DNA from 4 places in the Alteromonas sp. 4NH20-0104 genome. Region 2 is predicted to be linked to each of the others. Evidence: predicted binding sites of a transcription regulator. Region 2 holds the regulator's gene; each other region holds the start of a gene.
What was found. Region 2 encodes sigma-54, which starts transcription at its own class of promoters, with help from an activator protein. Its sites were predicted from a motif close to GTTGGCACGNNNNTNGNNT; they were not measured.

Region 1: a site for sigma-54 is predicted at 2,180-2,198, ahead of AC27IB_RS06950 (diacylglycerol kinase family protein). Genes of this name have one in related genera too.
Region 3: a site for sigma-54 is predicted at 1,641-1,659, ahead of flgA (flagellar basal body P-ring formation chaperone FlgA). Genes of this name have one in related genera too.
Region 4: a site for sigma-54 is predicted at 2,961-2,979, ahead of AC27IB_RS10355 (EF-hand domain-containing protein). Genes of this name have one in related genera too.

The regions. Positions count from the first base shown of each region.
Region 1 covers NZ_BAAJLP010000007.1:75,124-79,921, reverse strand. The annotation lists gene AC27IB_RS06965 (hypothetical protein) at 149-697, opposite strand; gene AC27IB_RS06960 (SDR family NAD(P)-dependent oxidoreductase) at 927-1,613, opposite strand; gene AC27IB_RS06955 (DUF2878 domain-containing protein) at 1,610-2,155, opposite strand; gene AC27IB_RS06950 (diacylglycerol kinase family protein) at 2,276-3,919, shown strand; gene AC27IB_RS06945 (hemerythrin domain-containing protein) at 4,090-4,524, shown strand; gene AC27IB_RS06940 (hypothetical protein) at 4,538-4,732, shown strand; gene AC27IB_RS06935 (YqaE/Pmp3 family membrane protein) at 4,729-4,798, opposite strand, start outside.
Region 2 covers NZ_BAAJLP010000033.1:9,670-14,467, reverse strand. The annotation lists gene rapZ (RNase adapter RapZ) at 1-407, opposite strand, end outside; gene ptsN (PTS IIA-like nitrogen regulatory protein PtsN) at 431-889, opposite strand; gene hpf (ribosome hibernation promoting factor) at 905-1,192, opposite strand; gene AC27IB_RS19425 (RNA polymerase factor sigma-54) at 1,217-2,695, opposite strand; gene lptB (LPS export ABC transporter ATP-binding protein) at 2,763-3,488, opposite strand; gene lptA (lipopolysaccharide transport periplasmic protein LptA) at 3,485-4,057, opposite strand; gene lptC (LPS export ABC transporter periplasmic protein LptC) at 4,026-4,589, opposite strand; gene kdsC (3-deoxy-manno-octulosonate-8-phosphatase KdsC) at 4,586-4,798, opposite strand, start outside.
Region 3 covers NZ_BAAJLP010000001.1:101,851-106,648, forward strand. The annotation lists gene AC27IB_RS00465 (CheR family methyltransferase) at 1-672, opposite strand, end outside; gene AC27IB_RS00470 (chemotaxis protein CheV) at 693-1,619, opposite strand; gene flgA (flagellar basal body P-ring formation chaperone FlgA) at 1,813-2,499, shown strand; gene flgM (flagellar biosynthesis anti-sigma factor FlgM) at 2,614-2,955, shown strand; gene flgN (flagellar export chaperone FlgN) at 2,967-3,398, shown strand; gene AC27IB_RS00490 (SRPBCC family protein) at 3,411-3,860, opposite strand; gene AC27IB_RS00495 (LPP20 family lipoprotein) at 3,953-4,354, opposite strand; gene AC27IB_RS00500 (flagellar assembly protein T N-terminal domain-containing protein) at 4,707-4,798, shown strand, end outside.
Region 4 covers NZ_BAAJLP010000012.1:31,176-35,973, reverse strand. The annotation lists gene AC27IB_RS10370 (sigma 54-interacting transcriptional regulator) at 1-574, opposite strand, end outside; gene AC27IB_RS10365 (hypothetical protein) at 571-1,152, opposite strand; gene AC27IB_RS10360 (sensor histidine kinase) at 1,155-2,612, opposite strand; gene AC27IB_RS10355 (EF-hand domain-containing protein) at 2,668-2,916, opposite strand; gene AC27IB_RS10350 (TonB-dependent receptor) at 3,326-4,453, shown strand; gene AC27IB_RS10345 (hypothetical protein) at 4,441-4,798, shown strand, end outside.

The DNA.
Region 1 (4,798 bases), on a different contig from region 2:
TTAACCCTTGATTTAAATAACTTTTTATTTAACTTACGGTACTTATACCGGCTAAGCATTAAAAACATCGACTAGCGAATTGAATCAACATCTCTGCTCAATTCATGACATTTTTGTTACGGGTCTAAATATTAGTGTTCTTTACCATCTACGCAGCAAGTGTTGCCAGTTTGCTCGCAGACTGACGTACTGAAACGGCAATGCCTTCACACCAGGACTGAAAAGTAGCCGACTCAGCAGTTGAATATTCAAGACCGAGCCACTGGCAATCAGCCCCGTGAGCGGCAAAGCTCACCCGCATGGCCAGTTCAATGTTTGAAAACGCGCCTTCTTCAGTAACGCTGAAAGCCGCCGCAACATCACATTCGGTCAATAATTCCTGCTGGCAATGGCTGAAAATCATTTCAAATCGTTTCGCCAGTGGACTGGCAGCGTCAGGCGGCAGTTGAAAAATCAAACCGTCAAGGCCTTTGGATTTATCCTCTTTTCTGACAATATCGGAGTGCGTGAGTAATTGAATTTTGAGTCCACTGTTGCCAAGTTGCGCGCCCAGACGATGAACTCGCTGTCGTACCGCCTCATTCCATTCATACAGCACCACACCCACGGAAACGATCGATGGCTGATAATGCTCCTGAGTAACCACTGGGCTTTCATGGCTGCCTGCACTGACAGACATTGCTAAAGTCTCACTCACTGATATTTCTCCTTTCAAAACTGCCAGGTCATTTCCACCTTCGGCTTTGCATTATGGGTTGGTACTTGCAACCCATAATGCAAACCTGACGCCAATTCAAAAAATATCAATTAATCTTTATTTTTCAAAAATATAGAAACAATAAAAGAGCTGAGGACCACAATTTCGTTACCGCAGACAGGCAGAAATACCTGCCAGTGTGAAAAATATTCACACTGGCAAAGCAGGTTTACCAGGAGATAGGTTTACGCTTTCTGAAGAACATGCCATGGGGGCTGTCTTCATCCAGACTGGCCAGCCAGATAGCCGTATCAGCGCCTTCCTCGGGTGACAGGGGCGCACTCGAACCGCCCATCCGCGTATGTACCCAGCCAGGGCACATAGCATTCACCTTAACGTTTTTGCCCGTGGGCACTGAGGCCGCTGTTTTCACAGTCAGTGCATTAAGCGCTGCTTTAGACACAGCATAAGCGGGAGGACCCTGGAGCTTTTCTGCAAAGCTTCCGTAGCCGCTTGAAACATTGATGATCCTGCCATAGTTATTATCTAACATTGCCGGCAACAATGCTTTGGTGAGCGCAGCTGGCCCTTTTACATGCACATCAAAGGCCATTTGCCAGTCACCCGGGTCCAGATCAGCGAGTTCATCGCTGTGCATAACGCCGGCATTGTTAATTAAGATATCCACGTTACCGTAAACTGCAACAGCGCGGGTCAGCGCATCTTCCATACCGGCTTGCGCGGTGATATCCATAACGATGGGATGCACATCGCCATTGAGTTCAGCGCAGGCTTGCTCTGCATCTTCTTCGTCCCGGGCGACCAGTAATACCTTATGACCCAGCTTGAGTAATCCTGCGGCAATCGCAAAACCGATCCCACGGTTGCCTCCTGTTACCATCGACAAGGGTGTCATAACTTCTCCTTTGTGATTTGGAATGTGTCATTGCCAATAAGCCGTTCGGTTACGGCTTCAACGCGTTGGCTCAGCAAAAAGATCACAGGCATAAGGCATGCCCAAATACCGCCAAGCAGGATCACCGTGGCATAAAACCCGTGGCCAAAAGCCACCGCCCCAAGCTTCATACCACCGATATAACTTAGTGTACCGCCCACGGCCCCGAGGAAAGCCGCCAGTACATAATGTTCACTGAGATAAGCCAGGCTGTGCCTGATAGTGGAAGCAAAAGCCAGCCACAACACAATCAACCACATTGGGATCGGTAAGAATTGCCCGGCGCCGGAAAAAATATACACACCAGACAAAGCTAGCAGGCTATCAATAACTACACCTGCTAGCGCCACCACTGCCACAACTGCCAGTTCCACAGCAGACGACCGAACGAAAAAGACATGAGCAACAAGCAGCCCGGCAACCGCCCACCAATACTGATCCTCAAATAAAATAAGCAGCCACCAACAAGCCTGAAATCCAATGAAATTAATTAACTTAAACAATTAGTAACCTCTCTTTACCTGGCGCCCGGCACAATATTTGTATTCATTCAGCTTTAATTAAATAGCTGTAACTGATACGGCGCTGACGTTTGTGGGTTCACTAAAGGGAGAGAATATCCAATGAAGATGGTGAAGTATTACCTGTTGGCTGGCATTTTACTTTGTGTCGTCGCGGCATTTGTACCCTACTGGTGGATAAACGTGCCGGTGATTTGGACAGCAGCTTCCTTATTTGCAGTATGCGTGGCCTACCTCAGCCACTACCCAGAACTATTCAGAAAACGGGCTGATGGCCGAATTCCGTGGTATGTTCGCTGGTTGTTTATTCCTTTTCTGCTGGGGGCACAGGCCTATAACTATTATGCGCGAAAAACCGACAAGGTGCCTAATATCCAGAAAATAGAAGACCAGCTGTATCTCGGGACCCGACTGGTTAGTAGCGACATTGAAAAACTCAAAAGCCAGGGTATTGACTGCATCCTTGACGTTACCGCTGAGTTCGACAGCCTTGACTGGACCAGTTACCGCTATGATGTGGACTACCTCAACATTCCGGTACTCGACCATACCAGCCCAACCATTGAGCAACTTCACCTGACACTAAACTGGATTGATCAGCACATTCGGGATGGCCGTAAAGTGCTGGTTCATTGCGCATTAGGAAGAGGACGCTCTGTGCTGGTAATGGCCGCCTACCTGCTGGCCAGAAACGATACGCTGTCCATTGTTGATGTGATGAATAAAATTCAATCTGTACGCGCCACCGCGCGGCTGAACAAGCGACAGCTAAAGAGCCTGTCGGCCGTGAAACAGCGCGGACGCTTAAAACTTAATACTCAGCTGGCACTGATCGCAAACCCTGTAGCAGGCGGTGGTAAGTGGGCTGAATATAAAAATGAAATTCTGTCGCACCTGAACGGTCAGTTCAGAGTCACTATTTATGAGACCACACCGGAACTCGACGCTACCTGGCAGGCCCGCCAGGCCATTTCTGCTGGCAACGAAATTCTGATTGCCTGCGGCGGTGATGGCACGGTTACCGAAGTGGCAACGGTAACCCGTGAGCATGAAAAAGTGCTTGGCATTATTCCACTCGGTACGGCGAATGCTCTTAGTCAGATTGTTTATGGTCTGCGCAGTAAACTCACCCCAATTACCCGCGCCTGTGAAGTAATTTGTGAGCAACAGTACACGCCAGTCGATACGGCCGAATGTAACGGTAAACTGATGTTACTGGTCTCTGCCATTGGCTTTGAATCTCAGATGATAGAACATGCCGACCGCGAAGAAAAAAATAACGGCGGTCAAATGGCCTACCTGGAAGGACTTTGGAAGGCAATGAATACCAGCAGCCCGCAGAAACTGACCGTCACCATTGACGATGAAACCTTTGAGTTAAACACGCCGTCATTCGTTATTGCCAACGCGGCACCGTTAAGTACTGCACTGGCCCAGGGCGGCGACCTCCCTGATATGACCGACGGTGAGCTGGACATTACCTGGCTGACCCCTACTGAAGACGATATGCCGCTGTTTACCGTAGCTGAACTTGTGTTCGGCAATAAACAGTCCAAACAGTCTTCGCAAATCATCCATCACAAACGGGCCCGTCACGTCAGTATTGACCTGCCACAAGAACAGACCTATGTCATTGACGGAGAGACCTACACCTCCCGCCAGATCACGGTTAAATGTCAGGCCAGAAGCCTCAACATATTGGCCGATGCTAAACGTTTTGATGAAAATTATAGCGTCAGCGAATAACGTTTCCAGATTACATCATCAAGGGTAAATATTACCCTTGACACTCCCCTCCCCGCGAATAAAAACCACTAATAGACAATAAAATCAGAAGCTTAAATAAAGGCGCGAGTTTTGCAAATCTAACCTGTAATAACCTTACTTACTCAAATTAGTTTAAACAGGAGCGTCTTATGACAATTTTTGAAGCCTTGCGTCAGGATCATGAAAAACAACGTTTATTACTCAAAATTCTGGTGGAGACCCACGGTGATACCGCGGCACGTCGGGAGTATTTTGATGAACTTAAAGATCAACTGGAACGTCACGCCACGGCAGAAGAACGCCATTTTTATATGCCATTAATGGAAGACGATAACGCGGTTGAATTATCCCGTCACGGCATTGCTGAGCACCATGAAATCGACGAGCTGGTTGAAAAGCTTGACGACACCGAGTTTAGCTCACCGGCCTGGTTACGTTTTTTAAAACAGTTAAAAGAACAGGTTGAGCATCACCTTGATGACGAAGAGCAGGAATTCTTCCAGATTGCCGGTCGTATTCTTAAGGAAAAACAGAAAAAAGACCTCGGCGAAGCTTACCGTGAAGAAATGAGCGAACTGGCTTAAGCGAATAGTAAAGATGAAGATTCTGAAACTGGCAACGTATTTAATGGTAACCATCCCGGTGATTACGCAGCTGTATCTGCTGCTGTCACCGCTGCAAAAAAGCAGCTACGGGATACTGATGGCGGGACTCGTATTACTGCTCATCTCGGTTTGCCTGTTGGTTATACTGTCACGCTTTGTATGGCGTGCACACAGCGATTCAGCTTAAACCTGACGACTTATAATCACCGTATACAAAGCATGCAGAACACCTGGTACAAAGCCGAGCATTGTC
Region 2 (4,798 bases):
GTGTCGATATACAAATCAGCACGCTCTACAATGGGTGCTAACAGCTCTTTTTCTGCCAGAATGGCATCGGCCAGTGACTTGTTCAGTTTTGCCAGCGGATGCAGGCGGCGGGTTTCGCTAAAGCGTTTTACCAGCATGTCGTCGCTGGCATCCAGATAGACAATGGTCATCGACCAGGACGAAGGCAGATAATCAAGGATCTCTACCAGTTCGTCGGGATCTTTAGGCAGGTTGCGAACATCTATACTCACCGCCACCTGGTCGTATTCGTCAACCACCGTATGGGTTAACGTTGGGAGCAGATTAACCGGAATGTTATCAACGCAGTAGTAGCCCAAATCTTCCAGGGCTCTTAGCGCAACCGATTTGCCGGAGCCGGAGCGCCCGCTGATAATAATAAGTTTCATATGTTGTCAGACTCCCTGCCGGACTATTGTGCAGCCTCGTCGCACAGAGCGGCGATAACCTGTTCCTTCGATTCGGCGTTACGGATGGTTTTTACAATACTTTTCTGGCTCAGCTTGCCGGCGATGGTAGCCAGTGTCTGCAAATGACCTTCGGTTTGGGTTTCAGGGACCAGAATGGCAAAAAAGATATCGACCGGTTTATCATCAATGGCGTCGAATGCGATGGCTGGGGTAGTGGTTACCACAACGGCCGTAACCTTGGATAGGTTAGCCAGTCTGCCATGGGGTAAGGCAATGCCATTGCCGATGCCAGTGCTGCCCATTTTTTCCCGGCTTAGCAGTGCATTCAGGGCATCTTCTTTTTGAATTTCAGCGTTGGTTTCGGCAGCAATGTCGCTGATAATTTCTAAAATTCGTTTTTTACTGTTGCACTGGACCGCACATTTAGTGCGATCCAGGCTAACTAAGGCTTGAATATTCATAAGGTTATTTGGGGCCTAGTGCTTTTTAAGCTTTTCCTTATGCTTGATTACCTGACGATCCAGTTTGTCGACCATACTATCTATCGCGGCATACATATCTTGATTTTCTGACGACGCAAATACTTCCGCACCACTTAAATGCATCGTGGCTTCGGCTTTTTGAGAAAGCTTTTCCACGTTGAGGATCACATGCACATTGGATATGTGATCAAAGTGGCGCTCCAGTTTACTAAACTTGGTATCAACATAATTACGCAAAGAATCGGTTATCTCGATGTGATGACCTGTAAGATTTATTTGCATAGTTCGTCTTCCTTATATTTCGGCCTAAATAAGGCTCTTGCGTTGGTTAGACGGTGGAATCGACAAAGATTCCCGGTATTTTGCTATTGTTCGCCGGGCAACTTTAATACCTTGTTCGGCCAACAATTGAGCAATTTTACTGTCGCTTAGTGGTTTACTGGGCTTCTCGGCGGCAACCAGTTTTTTAATCAGTGCGCGGATAGCGGTAGAGGAACATTCTCCGCCAGACTCGGTGGCTACGTGGCTGGAGAAGAAGTATTTCAGTTCAAAGATACCGCGGGGCGTATGCATGTACTTTTGGGTAGTTACCCGCGAAATGGTGGATTCATGCATATCGACCATTTCGGCTACGTCGTTGAGGACCATAGGCTTCATCATTTCCGGGCCGTGCTCAAAAAAGCCCATTTGTTGCTGCACAATACAGTTAGCTACTTTGAGCAATGTTTCATTGCGCGATTCGAGGCTCTTAATGAACCACTTTGCTTCCTGCATGTGGGAGCGAATAAACTGCGAGTCTGAGCTGTTACGGGCTTGTCTGCTCATGGCTGCATACTGCTGGTTTACGCTCAGTTTTGGCAGGCTGTCGGGGTTCAGTTCAACTACCCAACGGCCTTTCTTTTTGGTGACTGACACGTCGGGGATCACATATTCAGATTCCTGCGTGATAAGTGCGCTGCCAGGACGAGGATTCAGGGTTTGCAGTAAACGCATGGCTTCACGCAAATCATCTTCTTTGAGCCGCGATTTACGCATCAGCGTGCGATAATCTTTGCTGCCAAGCAAATCAGCATAGTCTTCAATAAGAATCATTGCTTCCTTAAGCCAGGGCGTTTCGGGAGCAAATTGTTTGAGCTGAACCAGTAGACACTCCTGCGGGGTACGTGAGCCTGAACCAATCGGGTCGAACATCTGAATACGCTTGAGCACGCATTCAATTTCATCAACTTCTACGGGCTCTTCCATATCTTCAGTATTGACGCTCTGCAGGATATCTTCAACCGTAACGGTTAAATAACCGGATTCATCAATGGAATCGATAATGGCAATGGCTATGGCGCGGTCTACATCGCTAAAGGGGGTGAGGCGCATCTGCCACAGCAGGTGATCCTGAATGTTGTCGGTGGTTTCACCCTGAAAAATTTGTTCATCATCAGAAGACGCCGGCCCTGGTGCAGGTGCAGAAGACGCCGAGTAATACTCGTCCCAGGTACTGTCGATAGGCAGTTCATCAGGCAGCTCGTTTTTCTCGAGCGCCTCGTTGGTATCCATGCTGGTGTCGGTGCTGGCTGTTGCTGCGGCATCCGCTTCGGCATCGAGTTTACTTTTCTCAATGGTGTCGTTATCGCTGGTGTCATCAACTTCCAGTAACGGATTTGAATCGAGTGCTTCCTGGATTTCCAGTTGTAAATCCAGGGTCGAAAGTTGCAGCAGTTTAATCGCCTGCTGCAATTGTGGCGTCATAGTAAGTTGTTGACTAAATTTGAGCTGTAAAGATGGTTTCATCTACTTCTGTTCTTAACGCCTTGCTTGTTATTGATAGGGACAAAATTTGTTGTCTTTATGTATCTAACTATAGCCTGAATTGCTCACCCAGGTATACATCCTTGACCTTTTGATTACTTAAAACCTGTTCCGCGGTGCCCTGAGCGATTAATTCACCCTGACTCACAATGTAGGCTTTCTCACAGACGTCGAGGGTTTCCCGGACGTTGTGGTCGGTAATCAAAATACCAATTCCACGATCACGAAGATGTTGTATGATCTTCTTTATATCATTAACCGAAATTGGGTCAACTCCTGCAAAGGGTTCATCAAGCAAAATAAATTTCGGATTAGCGGCCAGCGCCCTGGCAATTTCCACCCGGCGCCGCTCACCACCCGACAAACTCATCCCGGTACTATTACGTATATGGTTAATATTAAATTCATCAAGTAGGGCATCGGCTTCATTTTGCTGTTCGGCAGAATTTAAGTCTTTGCGCGTCTGCAATATTGCCATGATATTGTCAAAAACACTTAACTTTCTGAAAATAGACGCTTCCTGAGGTAAATAACCAATGCCATTACGGGCGCGCTCGTGCATGGGCTGGCGGGTTAAATCCATATCGTCGATGCGGATATCGCCTTTATCCAGTGCTACCAGACCCACAATCATGTAGAAGGTGGTGGTTTTACCGGCCCCATTGGGACCGAGCAAGCCAACAATCTGGCCGGCAGAAACTTCAACGCTGACATCCCTAACTACCTGCCGGGACTTATACGACTTGGCTAAGTGTTTGGCGGTGAGGGTGGTCATTCGTCTTGGTTGTCCTGTTGGTCGTCTTCGCTGCCATTGGCCTTGTTTTCGTCGCGCACGGCTTCAATGTCTTCCAGACTGAAAACGGTGCGTACCCGGCCATCTTCACTGCCGCTGCCATCACCGGTGGCTTTCAGTTGTTCCTTGTCCATGTCGTAAACAATCGTTTCGCCTTTTACCACACTGGTATTCTGGTTTAACTCAGCATCGCCGGATAAAGAAATCGTGCGGTTAGCCACTTCATAACGAATTTCGAATGCCCGGGCTTCGACCACCCGGCCATCGTCTAAGGTCTGGCTGTATACCGCCGGCTTACCGGTAGCAATAAAGATTTCTTTGCCTTTACCGCCGCCTGCTTCAACTTCAACGCGGTCGGCCTGAATGCTTAATGTGCCCTGAGTAACCTGGACGTTATCAATCAGAATGGACTTTTTATTCTTACCATCCAGAAACTGTGATTCAGAAAACACTTCAATGTCTTTCTTGAAATCTGACTTGGCTGCCAGTACCAGCGCCGGCGAGATGGCCAGCGTCAGACTAGTTAGCAGGGGAATAAGTCGTTTGCACATGTTGATTCAACTCATAAGTTTTATTCAATAGGTTGGCGCGAAGTCCGTTACTAAATATCAGGAAATCAGGCCCCGAAATTTCCACCCTGGCGTCAGACACCATGGTTTGTTGGTCCAAATCTATCTCAAGGTAGTCTGTGGTTACACGCTGCACAAAGTCAGCCTGGTTTTTACTCACAATCACTACGTTATTTTCCAGTTGTATCATGTTGTTATCATACAACGTGCCTTCGTCGGCGACTACTTGCCAGGGCGGTTCGCCAGACTCCTGATAAATAGTGTACTGGGGCGCTAAAAACAGGACGAACCCCAGTTGCTCGTAGTTTTCCATGGTTGACGAAAACACTTCGTGCACACGCTGACCCTGTTCATTGTATAACGTGGTGGTCAGGTTGCGGGCTTTATAACTGGGGGTAATCGCCAGCACATCCTGATCCGGTGCGACAACCGGATCTTCGGCCAGATAGCCGGGCAGGTACAGCAATGACGCCAGGATAAACAGACTGGCAATGCTCAAACCTACTTTATTCATACACTGGCCCCTAAAATACCCTGTAAAGCATCGTTGGCCTGCAGCAGCGTGTCGCACACTTCTCTGACCGCGCCGAAACCACCGGGCAGGGTGGTGATCCAGTTGGCTTGTTGAATCACCTGAGGATGCGCATCCTGTACCGCAATGTTAACTGCGCTGTGGTTAAACATACCGGTATCCGGCATATCATCGCCAATCGCTGCCACCTG
Region 3 (4,798 bases), on a different contig from region 2:
GTAAATCAACACATTGCGGCAAAATACAATGTCGAACTTACCCAGCGAGGAGTAGCTGTGAAGCAGGTTCAGGCTGCGAAAACTCACCATCCGGCGCACTTCCGGTTTAACCTGCAACATACCGCTGGCGTGTTGCTGAAAATACCGCTGGCGACGATCGGCAGATAGCCCCCGGGCCAGGGAGAGTTCATCGTAAACCCCTTCTTCACATTTTCTAAGCATGTTACTGGACAGATCCGTGGCGAGAATCTCAGCCGAGATCGAACCTGCACCAGGGTTGTTACGCTGATACTCCAGAATTGACATGGCGATAGAATAAGGTTCTTGTCCGGAGGAGCATGCTGCACTCCAAATTCGAATGCGCCGCTGCCGGGTGGCAAGCTCAGGCAGTATTTGCCGGATCAATAATTCAAATGGATAGCTATCACGAAACCACAGTGTTTCGTTGGTGGTCATGGCATCGATAACCTGCTGTAGTAATCCCCGATCACGACCGGATATGGATTGCCTTAACAGTTCATCAATGCTGGTTAATTGCCGCTCGTGCAACAGCCCGCCGAGGCGACTGCGCACTAAATACTGCTTATTATCACCCAGCACAATACCACATTGCTGCTCCAAAAACTGCCGGAACTGACGGTAGGCGTCAGGCGATACATCCTTATTAATCAATCAGTTAGTACTCCGCTTGATTATTCTTCAGGGCCCAGCCATTTCTGAACCGCAGAAGCCAGTTCATCAGGATGAAATTTAGCAATAAAGTCGTCAGCACCCACCTTTTTAACCATCGCCTGGTTAAACACACCGCTTAAAGAGGTATGCAGTACTACATGGAGTTTTTGTAACTCGGGCGTGTTTTTAATTTCCGCTGTCAGCGTATACCCGTCCATTTCAGGCATTTCAATATCAGATACCAACACCCCGACCTTGTCGGTCACATCGCCGGTTTCGGCGGCAATTTCTTTCAATCGCTTGAGCGCTTCCAGGCCATTTTTGGCCATTTCTATTTCAAGTCCCAGCGTGGTTAACGCTCGCTTCACCTGATTTCGTGCTACTGAGGAATCATCTGCAATAAAAATAATTTTATCTTTAAAAGCATCGGTATTTAAGGTCGATGCCACTGCCTGGCTCACTTCTGTATTGAGTGGCGATATTTCGTTAAGGATCTTCTCAACGTCGAGAATTTCTACCAGCTCACCTTCAACTTCGGTCACAGCGGTCAGGTAACTGGCGCGGCCGGTGCCCTGTGGCGGCGGCATAATGGCATCCCAGTTGGTATTGATAATTCGCTCTACTGCGCCTACCAAAAAGCCCTGCACAGAACGGTTATACTCGGCGATCACGATGAAAGCGGTTTTAAGATCTTCAATTCTACGCCCGCCGGTAGCCATACTCAGGTCGATGACCGAAATTGTTTGACCGCGAATGTGCGCAACTCCCCGCACCAAAGGATTAAGTTTGGGCATCGACGTGAGCGCCGGGCACTGTAGAACTTCACGGACCTTAAATACGTTAATTCCGAATCGCTGCCGACCATTCAAGCGGAACAGCAATAACTCCAGCCGGTTCTGGCCGACCAGTTGCGTGCGCTGATTAACCGAATCTAAAATTCCAGACATACTTCACCTCGATATTTCAATGTGGGCATAGAGTTTGCGTATTTCCTGTTTAACAGAGGTGGCGTCAATAAACTGTCGCGGCTTTTCTGATTAGCAAAACTCGCTGATTTGTATTTAATAATAGTCAAAATGAAAACATCTGAACATGAAAATATTGAAAACATTACTTTTGCCTGCGCACCTGGCTTTCATATTGACTACAGGTATCACCTTAGCTCACTTTAGCGCAATTGCCCAACAAAACGCCACGACGGAGCATGAGCGTCTGACCAATGCCGTTAAAGCGTTTTTGAAAACCCGGCTGGCGCCCACCCAAGCCAACGACTTAGCCGATAATCTGAGCGTTGAAGTAACCCCCATAGACAGCCGCATTAAAATACCGCAGTGCACTGTGCCGTTTAGCTTTGATGTGGATCCTGCCACGCTGCAGCAGTCTTATTTAAATGTACGGGTAAGTTGCAACAGCAACAGCTGGTATCTGTTTTCCAGTGCCAAAGTCACCCGCACCCGAACTATCGTTGTTACCGCCAGTATGATAAGTCCGGATACGGTGCTTTCGGCCAGTCACTTGTCGTTGGCAGAGGTCGACATCAAACAACTCAGGCACACCCCTTTTACCTCATTACAGGACGTTGTTGGAGCACGGCTAAAGTACCGCGTCAGAGAAGGTCAACCGGTACAAAGTAATATGCTATGCTTTATCTGCAAAGGTGATAGAATCACTATCAGTGCCAGAGCAGGTACTATGAAGGTAAAAACCTCAGGCATTGCCCGTCAGGATGGCGTAATAGGTGACACTATTGAGGTGGTGAACAGTAGCTCTAACAAGTCAGTTATTGCTGAAGTTGCCAGCACTCAGGAAGTCGTGGTGAATCTGTGATAGAGTTGCTGTAAATAACGCAGTTTTTATGTGAAAAAGACGCGATTGAGCCTAAAGAAATTCTGCCTGCAGCCGATACATATATTGAGGTTTAGAAGGTAGTGGAAATTAATTATGGCAATTAACAATGTAAACAATGGCTTACCCAAAGCACCTGTTGACAATAACAAGGTCAACAGTCAGCAACAGCCACAACAAAATAAAACGGCTGCGCAGCAGGCCGCCGCATCAACAGCTCAGGCTGCTAATGTGCCGCGTCAGGATTCAGTATCTCTGACTCAGTCTGCTCAACAATTAAATCAGGTACAAAAGAAAAGTGCCGAAGCGCCGGTTAACCAGGAGAAAGTGGATAAGCTGAAGAAAGCCATTCAAAGTGGTGAGTATAAGGTTGATCCTCAGTCTTTGGCGAAGAAAATTGCGCGCCTGGAATCGGAAATTTTTGGATTTAAGTCCTGAAGCGATAAATAATGACGGCAACACTCACTGAACAGTTAACGCAACAAACAGACAATCTGGCATCTTTGAAGACGATGCTGGACAAAGAGTTGCACCTGATTAGTTCCAGAGATGCCGAAGCGTTAATGACGCTGCTCAAAGACAAAGAACAACTGCTCGGTACTATCCAAGACCTCGACGAAGCCATAAACCCGCAGTTGTTGGCGCTTCAGCAAGAAGCGCCTTTGCCAGAAGCCATTCAAACACAAATCGATGAAGCGAAAAGCTTACTAAGCGAATGTCAGTACTGCACGCAGGTAAACCAGCTTGCTGTGGAACAGGGTCAGTTACGCCTGGTGCATTTACGCAATCTGATGATGGATGTGCGGGCCAAAGAATCACTGACTTACGATAAAGCCGGCAAAAAGAAAGGCGGCTTTTCAGGTAAAGGCGTCAGCGCTTAAGTTCACACTGCTCTACTGACTTTCTTCAACAAGCTTCACCAGATTATCCAGCCCCATCTGCCAGGCATTTTCCTGCCATTGGTACGCAGACAACCAGTTTTCAGAACTTCGCCAACCGCTATGAACCAGATGAATCTGGCAACCGCTAGCGTGCTCAACAAAACTGACGACCACATGCGTAAGCGGATCAGCCTGGTTAGCAAATGCTTTAAATTGCACCGGACTTTTCCATTCAAACGCGAGTAACTGATTTTCACTAATGGCGGTCACTTTACAACCGATGGTGGAATTATTCTGCCGATCATCCGGTTGCCAGAATAACTCGTAGGGCCCGCCGGTTTCGGCACTGACATTGGCATCAGCCGTTAACCAACGGGTAAGCAGCGCATTTTGCGTAAAGCAGGCAAAGGCCTGAGCGACTGAGCAGGATAATCTCCGTGACTGGTGTATAACGCGGTCCATGTTGTCTCTCCCTGAGTGTGCCGGCGCCTGATAAAATGGAACCAGCACCGTTGTGAGCTCGTCAACCACCGGGCACCAATAGCTTAATCCTTTTAGTAGTACTTCACTGTTTTTAAGCGTTGTGGCCGGGCCGTCGATACATAGATGTTATACACCTGCTGCATATCAAGTTCCAGTTCGGTGGCGTAGGTATCCTCTCCTACCGGATAAGCTTTTACGACCCTCGCGCCGCGTATCACCCCTTCAACGGATGCCTGCAACTGAGCATTATTAATCACCATGTTGGCCAGTGATTGTTGGCCATTGATTCGTTGCCCGTAGACCTGTTCAGCCAGCTCCCGGTATGCGTCAAGCTTAGAGGCTTTCATCGCCATAATATTTTTCTCTGAATCGGAGCCACCATGCTGAGAGGCAATCGGTGCATACCCCACCGCGGTTAGCACCGGGTACTCCTCCGGCTCGACAGTCTCCCACTCCACATGTTTATCAAACATGGAAGTACAACCACTTACGAGTAACAGGCAGCTAAAAACTGCAAACGCCTGCTGAATGTGTTTTAAAACCGTCATAAAACCACCGTATTTTTGTGCCTTGTGGCCTGTTTCGCTGCCCACTGCTAAGGGGAAGCCACACAGCCACTTTTTGATAACCGTAAGATAGCAATATTTGTGCCCAACGATTGATTGAATTTTGGGAACGATATATGCACAGACAACCACAGGAACGAATTCGCAAGTCAGATGATTGACGCAGGGCACGCAGCCCCACCAGTCGGGAAGCAGCATAACCAGTGCCAGCCCTTAACCGGCTCATTGCAAACCAAAAGAAGTGGTAAGAGTGACACCCATGAAAACAATGTTTACCCTTATTACCCGGCTTACGGGATTTCTGTCGGCGACAACCTGCCTGTTGTTCGCTCTCACAGGGCAAAGTTATGC
Region 4 (4,798 bases), on a different contig from region 2:
CAAACGGAAAGTCTGCACGGTCACTGGCACGATGAATAGCATTGGCCAGCAGCTCTTTACCTGTGCCACTGGCGCCGGTTACCAGCACACTGACTTCCCGCTTTGCAATACGGTAAGCCTGGTCCAGTACATGCAACATTTCCGGCGAACGGGTAATAATTTCCTTGCACCATTCGCCGGGCTCAGCCGCTTTGGAATGTTGCAATGCCCTGCCTAGCAGTTCTCTTAGCTTATCGTGATCAACCGGTTTGGTAAGAAAGCCAAAAACACCCCGCTGGGTGGCTTCAACCGCATCAGATATGGTGCCATGAGCCGTCATCAGGATCACCGGTATATCGGAACGAACGGCCATAATTTCTTCAAACAGACTTAAGCCATCCAGACCCGGCATCCGCAAATCACTTAGCACCAGATCGAAGGTACCGGTATTGATTTTCTTGAGTGCGGCCTGACCATCCTCAACGGCCGTTACCTGAAAGCCTTCGCTTTGCAGGCGAATGGTCATTAACCTTAACAGGCTTTGATCATCGTCGACCAAAAGAATATGTGATGGTTGCTCTGCATTAACACTCACTGCTGTGTCTCCTCTTCCTGACTCATCAGGTTTGATTCGATATTGAGTAATGCCTCAAGCTGGGCTTTTAACTCGCTAATTTGGTTTTCCTGAGCCTTGATGGTTTTATCCTGGCCGTTATTCATCTTGCTCAACAGGGTCACGGCTGATTCAAACTCAAGCATGTGTTCACTGGGCTTATGAATAATCGCACTCAACCGCTGCTGATTGGCTGTCGTTAGAGCAGGCAAAAGCTGCTCAAACCAGTGCTGGGCGCGCAATCTGGCTTTATAGGGGGTATTCACCGGCTGTGACAAAATGACTTTTTGTAATAACTGATCGGGGGTATCACCAAGCTGCTCAATCAGTGACTCGCGCTTCGGCCAGGTCATCTGTTCAACTTGTGCCCAATAATCGAGCCAGAAGCCTATTTCACAACGCGCGGGATCTAACCGCCCGCTTGACTGAAACACGCAGTCGTCGGATATCGATTCTACCGCGGCCTGGTGGCTTTCTGGCTGTATTTGCCCTTCCTTTTCCGGCGTTAATGAACATCCGGTCAAAATCAAAGCTGCACTCATGGCAGCATATTTTTTCATTGTTATTGGTCTTCCTGCTGAGGGATCACCACCCGAAAACAGACCTCGGCGTAATCCACGTCAATCACCTTTACTTCTCCGTGCATGATCCTTGCGCAATCTGCCACAATGGATAATCCCAGTCCGGTGCCAATCACGTTATCGTTACGGGCACCATCCCCTCGCACAAAGGGTTCAAATAAGTTGCTAATTTTCTCCGGCGGTATCTTATTACCATGATTGGCCACATCGATTAGTGCCGCATCATCCTCCACCGAGACCCGAATATAAATGGTTTTATTCAGCGCGCCATGGGCTACGGCGTTTGACAATAAATTGTCGAATATACGCCTAAGCAACTCTGCATCAGCGCTGATATTACCGGCTTCAATGGTCACCGACAATTGATGGTTTTGTAAGGCCAATTGATAATCTTCGATGCACTGTCCGACCATTTGTTCCACGTCAACCTGAGTAAAACTGGCCTGCGCCTGTTGCAACAGAATATTGTAGTCCAGCAGTTTTTCAATCAGCGTGTTCAAACGCGATGTACTGCTGGCTAACAGACTCATGACTTCCTGCTGAGGCTCTGACAAAGCGCCAACTGTCCCATCAGTGAGTAAGGCACATCCCTCCTTTATACTGGCTAAAGGGGTTTTTAATTCGTGCGCCGCATGCCGCAGCAGTGCCGTACGAATATGTTCTAATTGTGCCAGCCGTTCGCCGAGCCAGTGAAGATCTTTTTCAACACCCACCAGTTCTTTGGGGGCCCGCGTGGATAAAGGGGGTAACCGACCCTGCTGCCTGGCGAGCATACGGATGATCAATTTGAGCTTACGCACCGGATTAATCACCAACTGACTACCCAGCAATATAAGCACTAGTGATACCGACACTAACAGCGCACTTAGCCATGACTGTTTGGCCTGCATATCTGCCACATCCTGACGTTGCAACATTAGTCGCGCCTCAATGGCATCATCCACGCTTTCATGGACATGAACCAGCGCGGTTCTCAAGCGCCCTAAGCCCGGTACTAAATCAGCTTCACTGGTAAACGCGGCAAACGCTTTGAGTTCGGCCAACACGGTTTCTACCGACTCACATCCTTCCACGCTGACCTGAGCATAACAAAGGGCGGCGTATCGCTCATCGAAGCGCGCCAGGGCATTATTCACCAACCCTTCGGCCACATCATTCTTGAGCACCTGAAATTGACGCAGGGAGCGCTCCAATACCACACTGGCACTCTCAAGCTGTTGCACTTTAGAGACGATACCGGCTATTTGCTGGGTTTCATCAATCGTCATCCGACTGACCCGGGTCAGGTCGCTATGACTTTGCCACAGCAATGCTGCCAGGGGGATGAGGGCAACCAAAAAGCTGCCAATAATAAGCTGACGAAAGGAGCCTAAACGCAAGAGCGAACCACTATCTATTAAACGTGACGCAAGCATCGCATAGCGTTGAGAATTCGACAACGTGTTAACGCCTATTTGGCTATTTCAACGGACTAAATCGCTCTGTAAAGCCGATTTAAACCGACAAAGACAACACTTCACGGCCATAATCTGAGCTAATCAGCTCCGCTTCGCTTATTTTGCCGTCTTCGTTAATGTCGATATCGCCAAACTCACGCAGTAAATCGGTATTCTTTACCGCTTCACGCAAGGTGATAAACCCATCATCATCAGAATCCATTTTCTCCATGAATTCCTGACTGGTTGGGATCGCTGCTGCTGAAAAGGTGGTTACTGCTGCTAATGCCAGAATTAAAGTACGCATGGCTGTCTCCGCTTTTTGTCTTTATTAGTTGCTTCAACTCAATAGAGCAGGACCCGTGCCATACTAGAATATTTTAATAATATCAAATACTTAAACAAAAACATGAGTTTACCGAATGGCTATACACCGTTATTATGTTGCAATTAAGCAACAGCTTATGGCAATTAAATCCCACTCGATAGCGGCTTCAGAGTGTTCGGTCTACGGTAAACCTTAGCTTTGCAATATAGGCTTCAAACATCACAAGAAATAAAGGCTCGGATAAACTTGTGAAAAGCCGAGGCTTGGATTATTTTTAGTTCATTAGTTTGTTTGGTCATTGACGATGTGGTTTAAAAAGCATTTATCTCCTGTCTTGTGTCTGATTTGCGCTTATACTTTGCTCTCCCCCGCTACAAGTCAGGCAAATATGGAGTCTGATTCTGCGTTTAAATTGTCTGGTTTCGGCCGTATCATTGGTGGTTATCTGGATACCGATGACGCCGCCTATCTGGATTATACTGACGAAGCAAAATTTGACAGTCAGTCACTGGCCGCGCTGCAGGCCGATTGGCAAGCCACTGACAAGTTGAGCATCACCACGCAACTGCTGGCTCACAGTAACTCAGACAGAGAGTCCGGGATTGAATGGCTCTACCTTACCTACCAGGCGAATGACAACTGGCAGTTTCGTGCAGGTAAACAACGCACACCTTTTTTCCACTATTCAGATGTGCGGAATGTGGGCTTTGCTTATCACTGGATTAACCCGCCTCAGCAACTATATAACGGCGTTCTGTTTCCCACCTACAAAGGCATAAACGTTAATTACCGGTTTGGTAACGAAGACATTCAGGCATCCATTGAAGCGTACTGGGGTAGCTTTAATGGCGCTTACGAGATTGCTGAAGTCGAAGTTAAACCCGATGTAAAAGACCTGCATGGATTTATTGGGCGCATACGTAAACAGAACATTCAGTTTACCCTGGCTTTCCATCGGGGCGACATTGATATCACCTTACAGGACCTCTCAGATTTCAGAACCATCCTGCGCTCAGCCGGCTACACGGTTGCCGCAGATTCGTTGTCAACAGTAGGCAAGGTGGAAGTGTTAACTGCCGGCATGTCTTACCACAGTTTTGACTATTTTGTCGAAGCTGAAGTGATGAAATTGGTGGGCGAGCCAACGCCCTTCCCTGATACATTAAGCGCCTACCTGACAACCGGTATTTATAGTCCACCAATGACCTACCACGTAACGGTAGCCACGTCATCGATGTCATATTCGGCGCCAGTTAATGAGATCCCGCTGGGGCTCGCACCAGAATTAGACCTGTTATCTGTTACCTATGATTCAATTTACGCCCAGCTTCCACGGGATTCATTAAACAGTCTGGCAGTGGGAATGCGCTACGACATCAATGCAAACTTTGCCATTAAAGGCGACGTTTCCTTGTTGCGCGGGCAAGGCCAGCAACGAGCCTTTTTTGAAGTCAAAAATGCCAACTTCGACAATTCTGCCACGCTTTACCAGGTGGCTTTGGAGTGGGTATTCTGATGAAACGCCTGCTGCTTATAACCTGTCTGCTGCTTAATAGCGCAGCAACCCTTGCGAAAAGTAATGATCACGTGATGGTAGTGACCCATCGGGACTCATCGATAGACAGCATCAGTAAATCACAGCTGAGAAACCTGTTTATGGGGAATCTTGCGCTGCCAGGCGTCACCCCGATAGCCTTATCTCCTGGTGAAGTAGCCCGTTCGATTTTTAATGTCAGGGTCATCGGTCTCACCGAATCGCGTATTCAGGCCTATTGGGCGCAGATGCGCTTCAGTGGACGTCAGCAACGCCCTGAAACGGCCGACACCATAGATGAATTAATATTAATGATAGAGTCAACAA